Regions from separate parts of the Pseudomonas sp. GW821-FHT04C07 genome, predicted to be linked through region 2. Evidence: riboswitches for the same ligand, from Rfam matches in the RefSeq annotation. Region 2 holds a riboswitch; the other holds the start of a gene.
What was found. Region 2 has a riboswitch for cobalamin ahead of cobW (cobalamin biosynthesis protein CobW). Riboswitches for the same ligand answer to the same signal wherever they lie in the genome.

Region 1: another riboswitch for cobalamin. It lies ahead of cobO (cob(I)yrinic acid a,c-diamide adenosyltransferase); the one in region 2 lies ahead of cobW (cobalamin biosynthesis protein CobW).

What each region holds. Positions count from the first base shown of each region.
Region 1 covers NZ_JBWKTM010000009.1:84,160-91,791, forward strand. Annotated here, with positions in the region: gene hda (DnaA regulatory inactivator Hda) at 1-642, shown strand, start outside; gene AC07UI_RS17625 (C40 family peptidase) at 856-1,476, shown strand; gene AC07UI_RS17630 (C40 family peptidase) at 1,643-2,176, shown strand; gene AC07UI_RS17635 (class I SAM-dependent methyltransferase) at 2,200-2,862, shown strand; gene AC07UI_RS17640 (hypothetical protein) at 3,012-3,596, opposite strand; cobalamin riboswitch at 3,754-3,989, shown strand; gene cobO (cob(I)yrinic acid a,c-diamide adenosyltransferase) at 4,067-4,678, shown strand; gene AC07UI_RS17650 (cobyrinic acid a,c-diamide synthase CobB) at 4,689-6,071, shown strand; gene bluB (5,6-dimethylbenzimidazole synthase) at 6,068-6,718, shown strand; gene cbiB (adenosylcobinamide-phosphate synthase CbiB) at 6,715-7,623, shown strand; gene cobD (threonine-phosphate decarboxylase CobD) at 7,616-7,632, shown strand, end outside.
Region 2 covers NZ_JBWKTM010000007.1:223,076-230,707, reverse strand. Annotated here, with positions in the region: gene AC07UI_RS15405 (fatty acid cis/trans isomerase) at 1-2,160, shown strand, start outside; gene nfuA (Fe-S biogenesis protein NfuA) at 2,261-2,845, shown strand; gene cobM (precorrin-4 C(11)-methyltransferase) at 3,049-3,795, opposite strand; gene AC07UI_RS15390 (cobalamin biosynthesis protein) at 3,877-4,290, opposite strand; gene AC07UI_RS15385 (CbtA family protein) at 4,287-4,988, opposite strand; gene AC07UI_RS15380 (CbtB domain-containing protein) at 5,000-5,194, opposite strand; cobalamin riboswitch at 5,295-5,523, opposite strand; cobalamin riboswitch at 5,712-5,925, shown strand; gene cobW (cobalamin biosynthesis protein CobW) at 6,020-7,099, shown strand; gene cobN (cobaltochelatase subunit CobN) at 7,103-7,632, shown strand, end outside.

The sequences.
Region 1 (7,632 bases), on a different contig from region 2:
TACCCAGGCGCCAATGCCGCTGCACTCGGCTATGTCGAGCGGCTTTGCGAAGCCGACGCCGGCTGGACCGAAAGCCTGATCTATCTCTGGGGCAAGGATGGCGTCGGGCGTACGCACTTGCTGCAAGCCGCTTGCTTGCGTTTTGAACAAATGGGCGAGCCGGCGGTGTACTTGCCGCTGGCAGAGTTGCTGGATCGCGGTATCGAAATTCTCGACAACCTTGAGCAATACGAGCTGGTCTGTCTGGATGATTTGCAGGCGGTAGCGGGGCGAGCGGACTGGGAAGAGGCGTTGTTCCATCTGTTCAACCGTTTGCGTGACAGTGGTCGGCGTCTGCTGATCGCCGCTTCAACCTCCCCACGTGAATTGCCGGTGAAGCTGGCGGACTTGAAATCACGCTTGACCCTGGCGTTGATTTTCCAGATGCGTCCACTGTCCGATGAAGACAAGCTGCGAGCTCTGCAATTGCGTGCTTCGCGTCGTGGTCTGCACCTGACCGATGAGGTCGGGCACTTTATCCTCACTCGCGGCACTCGCAGCATGAGTGCGTTGTTCGAGCTGCTGGAACGTCTCGATCAGGCTTCGTTGCAGGCGCAACGCAAGCTGACCATTCCCTTCCTTAAAGAAACCCTAGGCTGGTAAAACCGCAGTCTGTAGCGCTTTTTTGGCACTTTCAAGGCGCCAGAAAACCCGCTCCAGGGATGCTTCCAGGGTGCGCGAGCGTTTATATCGGGCTTAAGGCCTTAGATGTAAACGAGAAACCGATAAGTCACATTTACATCGATTGAATTTGCAAATGAGGATGATAGAAGGCATAGTCGCGGCTTCTTTATATCTTCAGCCACGGTCGTGCCCATGCTAAAGCGCTTCGCACCCCTCGTGCCTCTCGCACTCGTCACCCTGTTGTTTGGTTGCGCTGCTCACTCTCCGGTGTCGCAACAGCAAGAACAACAGTTTAAAAATTCTGTTACTGCCCAGTCTTCCGCTGCTTACCGGGAAGAACTGGCGACTGAAAAAGAACTGGCCGACTTCGCCGGCAGCAAGCCGTACCAGCTGCCAGTTCTGGCCGACAGCATCCTTGAGCGTGGTATGTCTCTGATCGGTACCCGCTACCGTTTCGGTGGCACCTCCGAGGCTGGCTTCGATTGCAGCGGCTTCATCGGTTATCTGTTTCGTGAAGAGGCGGGCATGAATTTGCCGCGCTCCACTCGCGAGATGATCAACGTTGACGCACCGCTGGTCGCTCGCAACAACCTCAAGCCCGGTGATCTGCTGTTCTTCAGCACCAGTGGTCGCCGTGGCCGTGTCAGTCACGCGGGGATCTACCTGGGTGATGACCAGTTCATCCACTCCAGCAGCCGTCGTAGCGGTGGTGTTCGAGTCGATAACCTGGGCGACAGCTACTGGAGCAAAACCTTCATCGAAGCCAAGCGCGCACTCGCCATGGCCCCGACCACGGTCACTGCTAGCAAGTAATCAATCTTTTTGTAAGGTTAAGTTAAAGTCTTACTTGAAGTTTGACGCGTAGCCGCTAGAATCCTGACCTATTGTTGATAACCTAACCGCGTAAGCCCTGCTTACGCGGTTTTGTTTTCAGCCTCACGGCAGAGAAAGCCGCATCCAGATCAGGATTGTTCTGCATATGTCGACGTCGGCCCGCCTCGCCCTTCTCGTTTTCGCCGCACTGCTCAGTGCATGCGCCAGCCATACTCCGCCGCCAGCTCCGGTGGTTCGGCCTCCTGTTTTCGCTTCCCCTCAAACCTATTCGCCTGCCGCTGAAGACGTGCTTTTCCGTGCGTTGGGCCTGGTGGGTACGCCTTATCGTTGGGGGGGTAATACACCGGATTCGGGTTTTGATTGCAGTGGCCTGATCGGCTATGTCTATCGCGATGCAGCTGGCATCACTCTGCCGCGTTCGACCCGCGAGATGATCGGCATGCGCGCTCAGGATGTCGACCAGAATGCACTGCAAACCGGCGATCTGGTATTTTTCGCCACCAATGGCGGCTCGCAAGTCAGTCACGCCGGGATCTATGTCGGCGAAGGCCGGTTTGTTCACGCGCCGGCCACTGGCGGAACGGTTAAGCTGGACAGTCTGTCCAAAACCTATTGGCAGAAAGCCTATCTAAGCGCCAAGCGGGTATTGCAGCCTGAGCATCTGGCGCGCAACCCTTAGGTCGCACCTTTGCAGAGGTTGTCATGACCGCTCGCACTCTCAATCTCGACGATTCCCTCTACAGCTATCTGCTGGATGTTTCCCTGCGCGAAACGCCGTTGTTGCGCCGCTTGCGTGACGAAACCCAGGCCTTGCCCATGGCCCGCTGGCAGGTGGCGCCCGAGCAGGGTCAGTTCCTCGCGTTGTTGGTCAAGCTGACCGGCGCCAGGCGTTTGCTGGAAGTCGGTACTTTCACCGGCTACAGCGCCTTGTGCATGGCCGCAGCCTTGCCGGATGACGGTACCTTGATTTGCTGCGATATCCCGGGTGATTACAACGCCACTGCACGCCGTTACTGGCAGGAGGCGGGTGTGGCGCAGCGAATTGATTTGCGTCTGGCGCCTGCACTGGAAACCCTGGCGCAGATCGAGCAGCAAGGGCAGGGTGGCTGTTTCGACTTGATCTTCATCGATGCTGACAAAGCCAACTATCCAGCCTATCTGGAGAGTGCCTTGCGTCTGCTGCGAAGTGGCGGTCTGGCGATTTTCGATAACACGCTGTGGAGCGGGCGGGTGCTTGAGGTGAATCCTGAGAGTGAAGACACTCGAGCCATCCAGGCATTGAACCGCGCCTTGAAGGATGACTTGCGTGTCGACTTGTCACTGTTGCCGTTAGGCGATGGCCTGACGTTGTGCCGCAAACTGTAGGAGCACAGCTTGCTGGCGATGGCGATGGCGATGGCGATGGCGATGGCGATGGCGATGGCAGTGGCGAGTTGCGGCTTGAGTATGCTGGTTCCCCTATGAATGCACCGATGTAACCATAGAGAGGCGAAGCTGCCCGGTGGTTCAGCGTTTCAGCCGCGGGCTTCTTTGAATAGCACGGCGACGCCCGGATGATAGTTGCCTGCTTCATTGCGCAACTTGTGATAGGGGTAAGGGAAGTACCAGGCCACGGCGCAGGTATGTTCCTTTTGCAGATCGTCGACCATGTCCTGGAGTTCTTCGGGGGTGGCGCTGTGTTGGGGTTTGTGTGGCGCTACGAACAGACAGCCGAGCTTCAGATCGCTGGCGTAGCTGATCTTCCTGGCATCGCTCACGGCGTCGAGCAGCGCTTGAGTGAGGTTCAGGTTATTGACCCGTGGCCAGCGCTGGGTGGCCTGGATGTAGACCCGTTCCTCATTGGTGGCGATGTAGAGGTCGGCACGTCCATTGCGGTCGCCGTCTTCCTGCTGTTTTTTCGTCGGGGTCTGTTCCAGTGTCACCATTTCCGACATCCAGGCGGCAGCCGAGAGCAGCCCAAGGTTGGCGCGTTCATCAAACCAATAAGGGGATTCGTTATCACCGCGTACCTGGATGTAGCGATCGATACATTCAAACCAGCGCTCCAGCACTGGGCGCAGGAATTCCAGCTTCGGATTGCTGATGATCATGCCTTGCATGTTGCCCACCTTTATTTTTGTGATGTTAGTGTTGTGGCTATTTGATATCACTGCTTTCAGTGTGGCACAAGATTGGCGTCAGTTTATTGAACGACGGCACATAATATCGCGGGCGAACGCCCCGGGTTTAATTGACGCTCCACCCCCAACCCTCTAACCTTCGCGACTTGTTTCAGGTGCTCTGTGACCCAAGGTCGACAGAGTGAAACAGGGAAGCCGGTGAGTGTGCGTTCTTTAACAGAACGGACAGCGATCCCGGCGCTGCCCCCGCAACGGTAAATGAGTCAAGGCTGCGCTTTTGGCCACTGTGTCGACTGTCGATACGGGAAGGCGTGCAGCTCGGCAGCGATGCCCCTCATGAGCCCGGAGACCGGCCTGATCCATCCAGCGGCATCACGGTGGGCGATGCCAGGCTTATGCCGTCTATTTCTATTCCTGCCCCCCCGTTATCGTTCCAACGGAGAGCTGCCATGACTGAATCCCCCGATCGTGACGAACGCCATCTGGCGCGTATGTTGCGCAAAAAAGCCGTGATCGACGAGCGTATTGCCAACTCGCCGAACGAGTGCGGGCTGCTGTTGGTCCTGACCGGCAACGGCAAAGGCAAGAGCAGTTCTGCCTTTGGCATGCTTGCACGGGCCATGGGCCACGGAATGAAATGCGGCGTGGTGCAGTTCATCAAGGGTCGCAACAGCACCGGGGAGGAGCTGTTCTTTCGACGCTTCCCCGAGCAAGTACGCTTTCACGTCATGGGCGAAGGCTTCACCTGGGAAACCCAGGATCGCCAGCGTGACATCGCCGCAGCCGAAGCGGCCTGGGAAGTGTCCCGTGAACTGCTGCGTGACCCGGCCATTGGCCTGGTGGTGCTTGACGAGCTGAACATCGCCCTCAAGCACGGTTATCTCGACCTGGACCTGGTTCTCAGCGATTTGCAGGCTCGCCCGCCAATGCAGCACGTGCTGGTAACCGGCCGCGGCGCCAAGCCCGAAATGATTGATCTGGCCGACACGGTTACCGAAATGGGCGTGCTCAAACATGCGTTCCAGGCCGGGATCAAAGCGCAAAAGGGCATTGAGCTGTGAGTATTGAAGCATGAGTGATGCACGTCATTGTCCGGCGGTATTGATCGCCGCACCGGCTTCCGGTCAGGGCAAGACCACCGTGACCGCCGCGCTGGCCCGCTTGCATCGCAATCAGGGGCGCAAGGTGCGGGTATTCAAGTGCGGTCCGGACTTTCTCGACCCAATGATTCTCGAGCGCGCCAGCGGCGCGCCGGTGTATCAATTGGACATGTGGATGGTCGGCGAACAAGAAAGCCGTCGACTGCTGTGGGAAGCGGCGGGCGAGGCTGACCTGATCCTGATCGAAGGCGTCATGGGCCTGTTCGACGGTACGCCATCCAGCGCCGATTTGGCGCGGCACTTCGGCGTGCCGGTGCTCGCCGTGATCGACGGTACGGCCATGGCCCAGACGTTCGGTGCTCTGGCCTTGGGGCTGGCGCGCTATCAGGCGGACTTGCCGTTTGCCGGCGTTCTGGCCAACCGGGTTGGCACGTTGCGCCACGCGCAATTGCTCGAAGGCAGCCTGACCGAAGGCCTGCGCTGGTATGGCGCGCTGTCTCGCGAAACCGGGATCGAACTGCCGAGCCGCCACCTGGGCCTGGTGCAGGCCAGCGAACTGAATGATCTGGATCTGCGCCTCGACGCGGCGGCCGAAGCCTTGGCCAGCAGTTGTGAAGTGGCGTTGCCGCCGGCAGTCGGGTTCGCTGCGCCTGAGGTTGTCGTCGCCGAGCCATTATTAGCCGGTGTGCGGATTGCCGTGGCTCGCGATGAGGCATTTGCTTTCACCTACGGGGCGAGCCTGGACCTGCTACGGGCGATGGGCGCCGAGTTGCTGTTCTTTTCGCCGATCCATGATCGCGAACTGCCCGAGGCTGACAGCTTGTACCTGCCGGGCGGCTACCCGGAATTGCATCATGTTGCGCTGGCGGAAAACGCCACGATGCTGGCTGCGATCCGCGCGCACCACGCGGCCGACAAGCCGTTGCTGGCCGAGTGTGGCGGCATGTTGTATCTGCTCGACTCTCTGACCGATGTCGACGGTCAGCGCGCCGAACTGGTGGGGTTGCTCGCCGGCGAAGCGGTGATGCAAAAGCGTCTCGCGGCGTTGGCCTTGCAGGCGGTTGATCTGCCAGAGGGCTCGTTGCGCGGCCACACCTATCATCACTCGCTGACCAGTACAGCGCTTGAGCCGATAGCCCGGGGCCTGAGTCCTAACGGTGGGCGTGGCGCCGAAGCGGTCTACCGTGACGGTCGAATGACCGCTTCCTATGTGCACTTCTATTTCCCTTCCAATCCCTCTGCGGTGGCAGCACTTTTTGCGCCTGGCTCGCAAACCGCTATCGCGAGCAAGCTCGCTCCCACACTAGATCGTGTACTTCCTGTAGGAGCGAGCTTGCTCGCGAAGAGGCCATGACCGACAACGCCTTTAGTCCGGCCGAACGTGAGGCTGTTTATCGCGTGATTGGCGAGCGCCGCGACATGCGTCACTTTGCTGGCGGCACCGTCGAGCCCGAACTGCTCAGGCGTCTGCTCGAGGCCGCCCATCAAGCTCCAAGCGTGGGCCTGATGCAGCCGTGGCGGTTTATCCGCATCACCGACCGCCCGTTGCGCGGCAAAATTCAGCAACTGGTCGAAGAAGAACGTGTACGCACTGCCGAGGCGCTGGGCGAACGTTCCGACGACTTCATGAAGTTGAAAGTCGAAGGCATCAACGACTGCGCTGAAGTGCTGGTCGCCGCGCTGATGGACGATCGCGAGCGGCATATCTTTGGGCGCCGGACCTTGCCGGAGATGGACATGGCGTCGTTGTCCTGCGCTATTCAGAATCTCTGGCTGGCGTCCCGCGCCGAAGGCCTGGGGATGGGCTGGGTGTCGCTGTTCGAGCCCCAGGCGCTGGCCGACTTGCTGGGTCTGCCGGCCGGGGCCAAACCGCTGGCGGTATTGTGCCTGGGTCCGGTCACGGCGTTTTATCCGGCCCCCATGTTGGTGCTTGAAGGCTGGGCGCAGCCGCGCCCGCTGAGTGAATTGCTGTATGAGAATTATTGGGGAGTGAGTCAATGAGTGTGGCGTTGTTGAGTGCCGCCGCGGTCGCGCTGGATGCGCTGCTGGGCGAACCCAGGCGCTGGCATCCGCTGGTGGCGTTCGGCCGTTTTGCCGATCGCATCGAGCAACGTTTCAACTCCGGCGGTCGTGGCTGGCGCAGTCACGGCGTCACTGCCTGGGTGATGGCGGTGTTGCCGCTGACTCTATTGGTGACCGCCTTTGCCTGGCTGCCATATATCGGTTGGCTGGTCGAGATCCTCGCGTTGTATTGCGCCCTTGGCTTGCGCAGCCTTGGCGAGCATGTCAAGCCGGTCGCTCAGGCTCTGCGCAGCGATGACCTGGAGCAAGCACGACGTCGAGTGGGCTATCTGGTCAGCCGTCAGACCAGTGAGCTTGATTCCACGGAAGTCGCCCGGGCCGCCACTGAGTCGGTGTTGGAAAACGGTAGCGATGCGGTGTTCGCTGCGTTGTTCTGGTTTGCCGTCGCCGGCGCACCGGGGGTGGTGCTGTATCGCCTGAGTAATACGCTGGACGCGATGTGGGGCTATCGCAATGAACGCTTCGAACGCTTTGGCTGGGCGGCGGCGAAGATCGACGATGCTCTTAACTATATTCCTGCTCGCCTGGTTGCCCTGACCTACGCGCTCTTGGGCAAGACCCGTCTGGCGCTGAAGTGCTGGCGGACTCAGGGACCCACCTGGGACAGCCCGAACGCAGGTCCGGTAATGGCAGCGGGCGCGGGGGCCTTGGGCGTAGAGTTGGGCGGGGCAGCGATCTACCACGGTGAACTGCACCAGCGTCCGCAACTGGGTGAGGGCGTGCCGGCTGATGCCAACTCCATCGACCGTGGCTGGCAACTGGTGCAGCGCGGGGTGTGGTTATGGTTGCTGATTTTCTGCGTGGGAGCTGAGCTCTATGCTTGACCACGGCGG
Region 2 (7,632 bases):
CATGCCTGCTATGACTCCGCCTGTCAGCTCAATCTGGGCAGTGGGGAGGGCGCGGCACGGGGCGCTACGAAAATGCCGGTCTATAACGGCCAGCGCAGTCAAGCCTCAAGGCCGACGCGGCTGTTCTACGACGCCTTTGGCAAGGCGGCCTGGCAGCGTGAGGATTTCTATTCAGTGCTCGATGCTCAGGGCAGCCAGGCGGCGCTGATGGCGCGAATGCTTGAACTGGGCCACAAAACGCCACTTCGGCCCAACGCGAAGTTGCCCGAGGAGATCGTTTTGGGCCTCGAGCGCGAGAACATGTGCCCAATGCCGGGCGAGTTTGACAGCTATGCCGGTGCACATCCCAAAGAGGGCATGCCGCTGGCGGTGACGGGCCTGACCGATCAGCAGTACCAGACCCTGCAACGCTGGTTGGCGTCAGGGGCACCGATCGATGATCAAGGCCTGGCGCCCAGTGCCCAGGAGGCGTTGCAGATTGTTCAGTGGGAAAGCCTGCTCAATGCCCCGGGCGCTCGGGAAAGCCTGGTCGCTCGATGGCTGTTTGAGCATTTGTTCCTGGCACACATCTATTTCAAGGGCGGTGAGCCGGGGCATTTCTTCCAATGGGTGCGTTCGCGTACGCCGCCGGGGAAGCCGATCGACCTGATCGCCACCCGTCGTCCAAATGACGACCCCGGTACTCAGATCTATTACCGCTTGTGGCCGGTGCAGGGTGTGATCGTGCACAAGACCCACATCACTTTTGGCCTGGGCCCGGCAAAAATGGCGCGGGTCAAAACCCTGTTCTACAGCGGTAACTGGTACGTCAATGCGTTGCCCGGTTACGGGCCGGAGCGGCGGGCCAATCCGTTCGAAACGTTCGAGGCGATTCCGGCGCAAGCGCGTTATCAGTTCATGCTCGATAATGCCGAATACTTTGTGCGGACCTTTATCCGTGGTCCGGTCTGCCGAGGGCAGATTGCTACTGACGTGATTCGCGACAACTTCTGGGCGTTGTTCCAGGCGCCGGAACATGACCTGTACATCACCAACCGCAACTACCGCACTAAGGCAACGCCGTTGCTGGCGATGCCGGGACAAAATGATGATGTCGGCAGTGTCTTGACCCTGTGGCACAACTATCGCGACAAGCGCAACGAATATGAAGCCTTGCGCCGGGACACCTACGCCGATGCGCCAGCACCAAGCTGGTCGACTCTGTGGGCCGGCAACGACAACGCCTTGCTAAGCATTTTCCGCCACTTCGACAGCGCCTCGGTGAACAAAGGCTTGATCGGTGACGTACCGCAAACGATGTGGCTGTTCGACTATCCGTTGCTGGAACGCACGTATTATCAGTTGGCGGTCAATTTCGATGTATTCGGAAACGTTTCCCACCAGGCCCAGACCCGTCTGTATTTCGACCTGATCCGCAACGGCGCCGAGCAGAACTTCCTGCGCCTGATGCCGGCCGATTCCCGGAACGATTATCTCGACGATTGGTACCAGAGCAGCGGCAAGTTCAAGATGTGGCTGGACTATGAAAGCATCGACAACGACAAACGCACCGCACTGAAGCTGGATGAAAAGGACCCGAAGCGCGATTTCGCCAACCAACTGCTGGCGCGCTACGGTGACTTGAACGCCAGGCCTGACCCGATCAATCGCTGTGACGGCGCGTATTGCTCACGGCCGAATATCGATCCGGCCCTGCAAGACGCCGAACAGGCCTTGAGTCGCCTGGTCTCGCGCCCGGCTGCGGGGCTTCGGGTCATCGATCAGTTGCCAGAGGCCACGATGCTGCGCATCGAGACCAAAAGCGGCAAGCGTGAGGTCTACAGCCTGCTGCGCAACCGCGCCCACAGTAACGTGGCGTTCCTGCTCGGCGAGGCGCTGCGTTATCAACCCGGATTGGATACGTTGACGATTTATCCAGGCGTACTCAGCAGCTATCCGAACTTCATCTTCAACATCCCGGCCGAGCAGGTTCCCGAGTTTGTTGCGCGAATGGAGAGCGCCAAGGATGCTGATCACTTCGAGAAAATCGTTGATCGCTGGGGGATTCGTCGCAGCCATCCACAGTTCTGGCAGTACTTCCATGACCTGACCGAGTACATTCGCGCAACCGAGCCGGTGGAAGCGGGCGTGCTGGACATGAACCGCTACGAGAACCTGTAATCGATGGTGAGGATGGCCAGTTCTTTCCCGACAAAAATACTAGGACTTTGTCCGGCGCGATGATTGGCGTAAACTGCGTCCAAGCCTGCGAGGAGTTTCCATGACCGCTATTACCATTACCGATGCTGCCCACGATTATCTGGCTGATCTGCTTTCCAAGCAGAACACCCCGGGAATCGGCATCCGAGTCTTTATTACCCAGCCTGGCACCCAATACGCCGAAACCTGTATTGCCTATTGCAAGCCGGGCGAAGAAAAACCGGAAGATACCGCGCTGGGGCTCAAAAGCTTCACCGCTTATATCGATTCCTTCAGCGAAGCCTTCCTGGACGATGCCGTGGTTGATTACGCCACCGATCGTATGGGCGGCCAACTGACCATCAAGGCGCCAAACGCCAAAGTTCCGATGGTCAACGCTGACAGCCCGGTGAACGAGCGCATCAACTATTACCTGCAAACCGAAATCAACCCGGGGCTGGCCAGCCACGGCGGTCAGGTCAGCCTGATCGATGTGGTTGAAGACGGTATCGCCGTGCTGAAATTCGGCGGTGGTTGCCAGGGCTGCGGCCAGGCTGATGTCACCTTGAAGGAAGGCATCGAGCGCACACTGCTTGAGCGTATTCCGGAGCTTAAAGGTGTACGCGACGTCACCGACCATACGCAGAAAGAAAACGCCTACTACTAAGGTGTTCGCTGCAAACAGAAAAAACGGCGCCCCGTGAGCGCCGTTTTTTTATGCCTGGGATTTGAGGTGGTCATTACATAGCCCTCGTATTGATCGTTCCCATGCTCCGCGTGGGAATGCAGCCCGGGACGCTCCGCGTCCCAGGAGCTGACGCAGAGCGTCCGTTGAGGTGTTCCCACGCGCGAGCGTGGGGACGATCATGTTCAGGGTCTGTACAAATGCGCATGCCCGGCACGATACAGCGACGATTCACTGAAATTGTCGCTGGCCAGCACCCGACCCACCAGGATGAGCGCGGTACGACGAAATCCCTTTGCCTGAACCTTTTCAGTAATATCAGCCAATGTGCCCACCACCCAATCCTGATCCGGCCAGGTGGCGCGATGAATCACTGCAATCGGGCAGTCCAGGCCATAGTGCGGGACCAGTTCGGCGATGATTTTCTCCAGATGATTGACCCCCAGATGAATCGCCATGGTCGCTCCATGCTGTGCCAGGCTGCCGAGTTCTTCCCCGGCCGGCATCGCCGTTTTGTCGGCATAGCGGGTCAGAATCACGCTCTGGGACACGTCCGGTAGCGTCAGCTCCGCGCCCAGCAGGGCCGCGCAGGCTGCGGTTGCCGTTACGCCAGGGATGATTTCAAAGGGAATATTCAACTCGCGCAAATAGCGAATCTGCTCGCCAATTGCGCCGTACAGGCTCGGATCGCCGGAATGCACCCGGGCCACGTCCTGACCTTTGCCATGGGCGGTCTTGATCAATTCAATGATCTGCTCCAGGTGCAATTCTGCGCTGTTGATCACCTGTTCGGCCTGGTGGCCTTCCAGCACGGCAGCGGGCACCAGCGAGCCGGCATAGATGATGACCGGGCAACTGCGGATCAGCCGCTGGCCTTTGACGGTGATCAGTTCCGGGTCGCCGGGACCTGCGCCGATAAAGTAGACGGTCATGGCTGTTTCCTGTGCAAAGTCGTGTCGGCAATGCTTCAGATGAAGATTGCTCATGATCAAGGGCGGGGATTATCGGGGATTTTACGGCGCAGATGCCAATGCAAAGGTGGCCTGGGCGTATTTCTGTCGCGAGATCAGCAGTTTGGCCGGGCTTTGCGTCAGATGCTCGGCCAGTGCCAGCGCAGCGCTTTCGGCCACGCCATAGCAACCGGTGCGTTCAAAGGCGATCTCTGAGCGATGACTCAATTGTGGCTCATAGGCAGCGAGCTGTGCACTGCTGAAGAATGTCAGCGGCAATGCCAATTGCGCAGCCAGCTCAAGCAGGCCAGGCTCCTCTCGTTTCAGGTCGATACTGGCCAGGGCCTGGATCGCTTGCAGATCGATGTGGTGAGCCTGCAACGCCTGATCGAGCAACGCCTGTAGCGTGGCGGCGGGGCAGCCACGCTGGCAGCCCAGGCCGACCACCAGGGTCGGCGCTGTGCTGATGTCAGTCATGCGCGGTATTGGCCTTCGCTTTTGCGACGGAACAACCAGGCGCTGATCAGGCCCAGGGCCAGCCAGAACGCGGCGTTGGTCAATTGCGAAGCGATTTTGAATTGTGCTTCGAGCGCTTCCGGCGCCAGGCTGGAATGCACCTGCGGTTGCGGCGCGCCAATGATGTGCGGTACCGCCAGAATTGCCACGCCGAGAATCTTCAATAGCCAGTGTTTGCCAAACACGATCAGCGCAATGCCGACAGCGGTGGACGCCGCGGTCCCGGCCCACCAGGTCTGCCGTTGCAGCAGGTCAGCGGCGGCAGTGCCGGGCAGCTCCGGCGGCAGGCCCATGGTCGGTGCCAGGCAGAAGGTCGCGTAACCGGCCAGGCCCCAGAGCAAACCTTCGGACGTGCGACCCGGAGCGCGCAGGGTATAGAGACCCGCAAGCATCAGGGCGAAACCGACGGCCACCACCAGATTGCCACCGGTGGTCGAGAGCACGCGCTGCCAGCCGTCCTCCGGCTCCCAGGCTTCGGCATCGTGGGTATGACCGGCCATGGCGCCTTCAGCGTGTTCGTGAACTTCGGCGGCCGGGGCCTTTTCATAGGTTTCCGCCTGGAGAATCAGCGGCGCGACCCAGAAGCTTTGCAGCAAGGTCAGCAACAAGGCCGCGAGCAGCCCTGTGAAACCTGCGGTTTGCGCAATACGCTTGATCATGTCAGCAGGTCTCAATGGCACGGAAAAGCGGAGCTGTGACGGGTGTCGTGGGCGGCGTTGTGCACCGCTTCGATATGCGAGAAACCGGCGAAATACACCAGGCACGCGCCCAGAATCGATGCGCCGATGGCGGCAATCAGACGTTGGCTCAGGGTGGACGTGGTGCTGGCGGTGCCTGCGTGGCGGGTGCTGCTGATGATCGACATGGCGCTTCCCTCTGATGTGTCAGCGGGTGAATCGAGCGCATGAAAACCCCTGCGAGACAGGCTCGCAGCGGTTCAAACAGCGCCCGCCCACCGCGGGTTTGTTATTTCAGTATTGCGGGCCGGTCTCCGGGCTCACGAGGGGTTTGGGCCAGCGCCTTCACCTGCAAAAGTCACCTTCCCATGCCGGACTGCTGGCACAGTGGATCTGACTCTTCGCTCGCTTACCGTTGCGGGGGCAGCACCGGACTGATCAAGGCTTTGAGTAAAGCACATGACTCACCGGTTTCCCGTTTCACCCTGTGAAGGGCACCCGTAACAAGTTGCGTAGGAGAGCATGGGCGGGGGATGAGAGTCAATTGGCAAGGTTTCTCACCTGGTAACTGTGGTGCTTTCATCGCGGGCAAGCCTCGCTCCTACAGGTGTAGCGGCGCTCTTGTAGGAGCGAGGCTTGCCCGCGAAGGCGCCAGATCAGGCAACGATGTATTTCGCCGGACATTGACCCGCCCCCAAGCGATGCGTAGCCTTGCGCTTTCGAGGTTCTTCGGCACTCTCGCCGAAGCTAAGAAGGGAACGCGGTCAATGCCGCGGCTGCCCCCGCAACTGTGAACGGTTCCGTTTCTGCCATGCCACTGCACCCTCTATCCATAGAGCGAGCGGGAAGGCGCAGAAATCGCCAGTCGAAAGACCGGCAGGCCGTCAGCCAGGAGACCTGCCTCGTACCAGATTCTCACTACAACCGGGCGGGGTGATCCGGTGGCGAAATCTTCCGCGCCCATCGGTGTGGTTGTCGTCCCGTATGCCCGCCACCTTGCCAAAGGGCATCCGATGAAAACACTGGCCAAACTTCCCGTCACCATCGTCACCGGCTTCCTCGGCTCGGGCAAAACCACCTTGCTGCGGCATATGCTTGATAACGCCCAGGGCCGCCGCATCGCGGTGATCGTCAACGAATTTGGCGAGCTGGGCATCGACGGCGAAATTCTCAAGCAATGTTCCATCGGTTGCACTGAAGAAGAGGCCAGCGGCCGGGTCTATGAACTGGCCAACGGTTGCCTGTGCTGCACCGTCCAGGAAGAGTTCTTCCCGGTGATGCGCGAGCTGGTTGCCCGTCGCACCGACCTGGATCACATCCTCATCGAAACCTCTGGCCTGGCGCTGCCCAAACCGCTGGTGCAAGCCTTCCAGTGGCCGGAAATCCGCAGTGCCTGCACTGTCGATGCAGTGATCACGGTGGTCGACAGCCCGGCCGTGGCCGCCGGCACCTTCGCTGCGTTCCCGGATCAAGTCGACGCCCAGCGCAAGCTTGACCCGAACCTGGACCACGAATCACCGCTGCACGAACTGTTCGCCGACCAGCTGGCCAGCGCCGACCTGGTGATCCTCAACAAAGCCGACCTGATCAGCCCTGAAAACCTGGCCAAAGTGCGCCTGGAAGTCGCCGAAGAACTGCCGCCAGCAGTAAAAATCATCGAAGCCAGCAGCGGTCGCTTGCCTCTGGAGGTTTTGATTGGTCTGGGCGCCGGTTCCGAAGAGCATATCGACAGCCGTCACAGCCACCACGACCATCACCACGACGGTGATGCCGATAGTGAAGGGCATGATGACCATGACCACGACGCCTTCGATTCCATTTCCATCGAACTGCCCCAGGCCGACGAAAGCCTGCTGCTGGATGCCCTGACCCAGCTGGTGGTTCAGCACGGCATTCTGCGGGTCAAAGGCTTCGCGGCGGTTGCGAACAAGCCGATGCGCTTGCTGATCCAGGGCGTGGGCACGCGCTTCGACAGACATTTCGACCGTGCCTGGCGCGCCGATGAGCCGCGTGCAACACGCCTGGTGCTGATTGGCCAGGAACTGGATGCCGCTCTGATCGAAGCGCAATTGCGCGCCGCACTCGGCGCCTGAGCCATGCACCTGCTCAGGACCCAGCCCGGCGGTTTCGTGTCGGATGACAACATTGCCGACCTTGGACAAACCCCCGCCGAGCTGGTGATCCTGTGCAGCGGCGATTCCAGCCTGGCGCTGCTCGCCGAAGCCGCGCAGCAATTACCAGACGACTATCCGAGCCTGCGTCTGGCCAATCCGATGCAGGTACAAAACCACGCCTCGGTCGATCTGTATGTCGACGAAGTCTTGCGTCACGCCAAAGTCATTCTGATCTCGCTGCACGGCGGGATCGGCTATTGGCGTTACGGCATCGAGCGTCTGGTGCAGCTGGCCGAAAAGGGCGTGCAACTGGTTCTGGTGCCCGGCGACGATCGTCCCGACCCGGAACTGAGCGACCTGAGCACGGTGGTCGCCGAAGACCGCGATCGGCTTTGGCACTTCCTGCGTCAAGGTGGTTTGGGCAACGCGCTGGACCTGTATCGCTGCCTGGCCAGTCGCTGGCTGGATCGCGATTACCCATGGGCCGAACCACAAATCCTGCCGCGTACGGC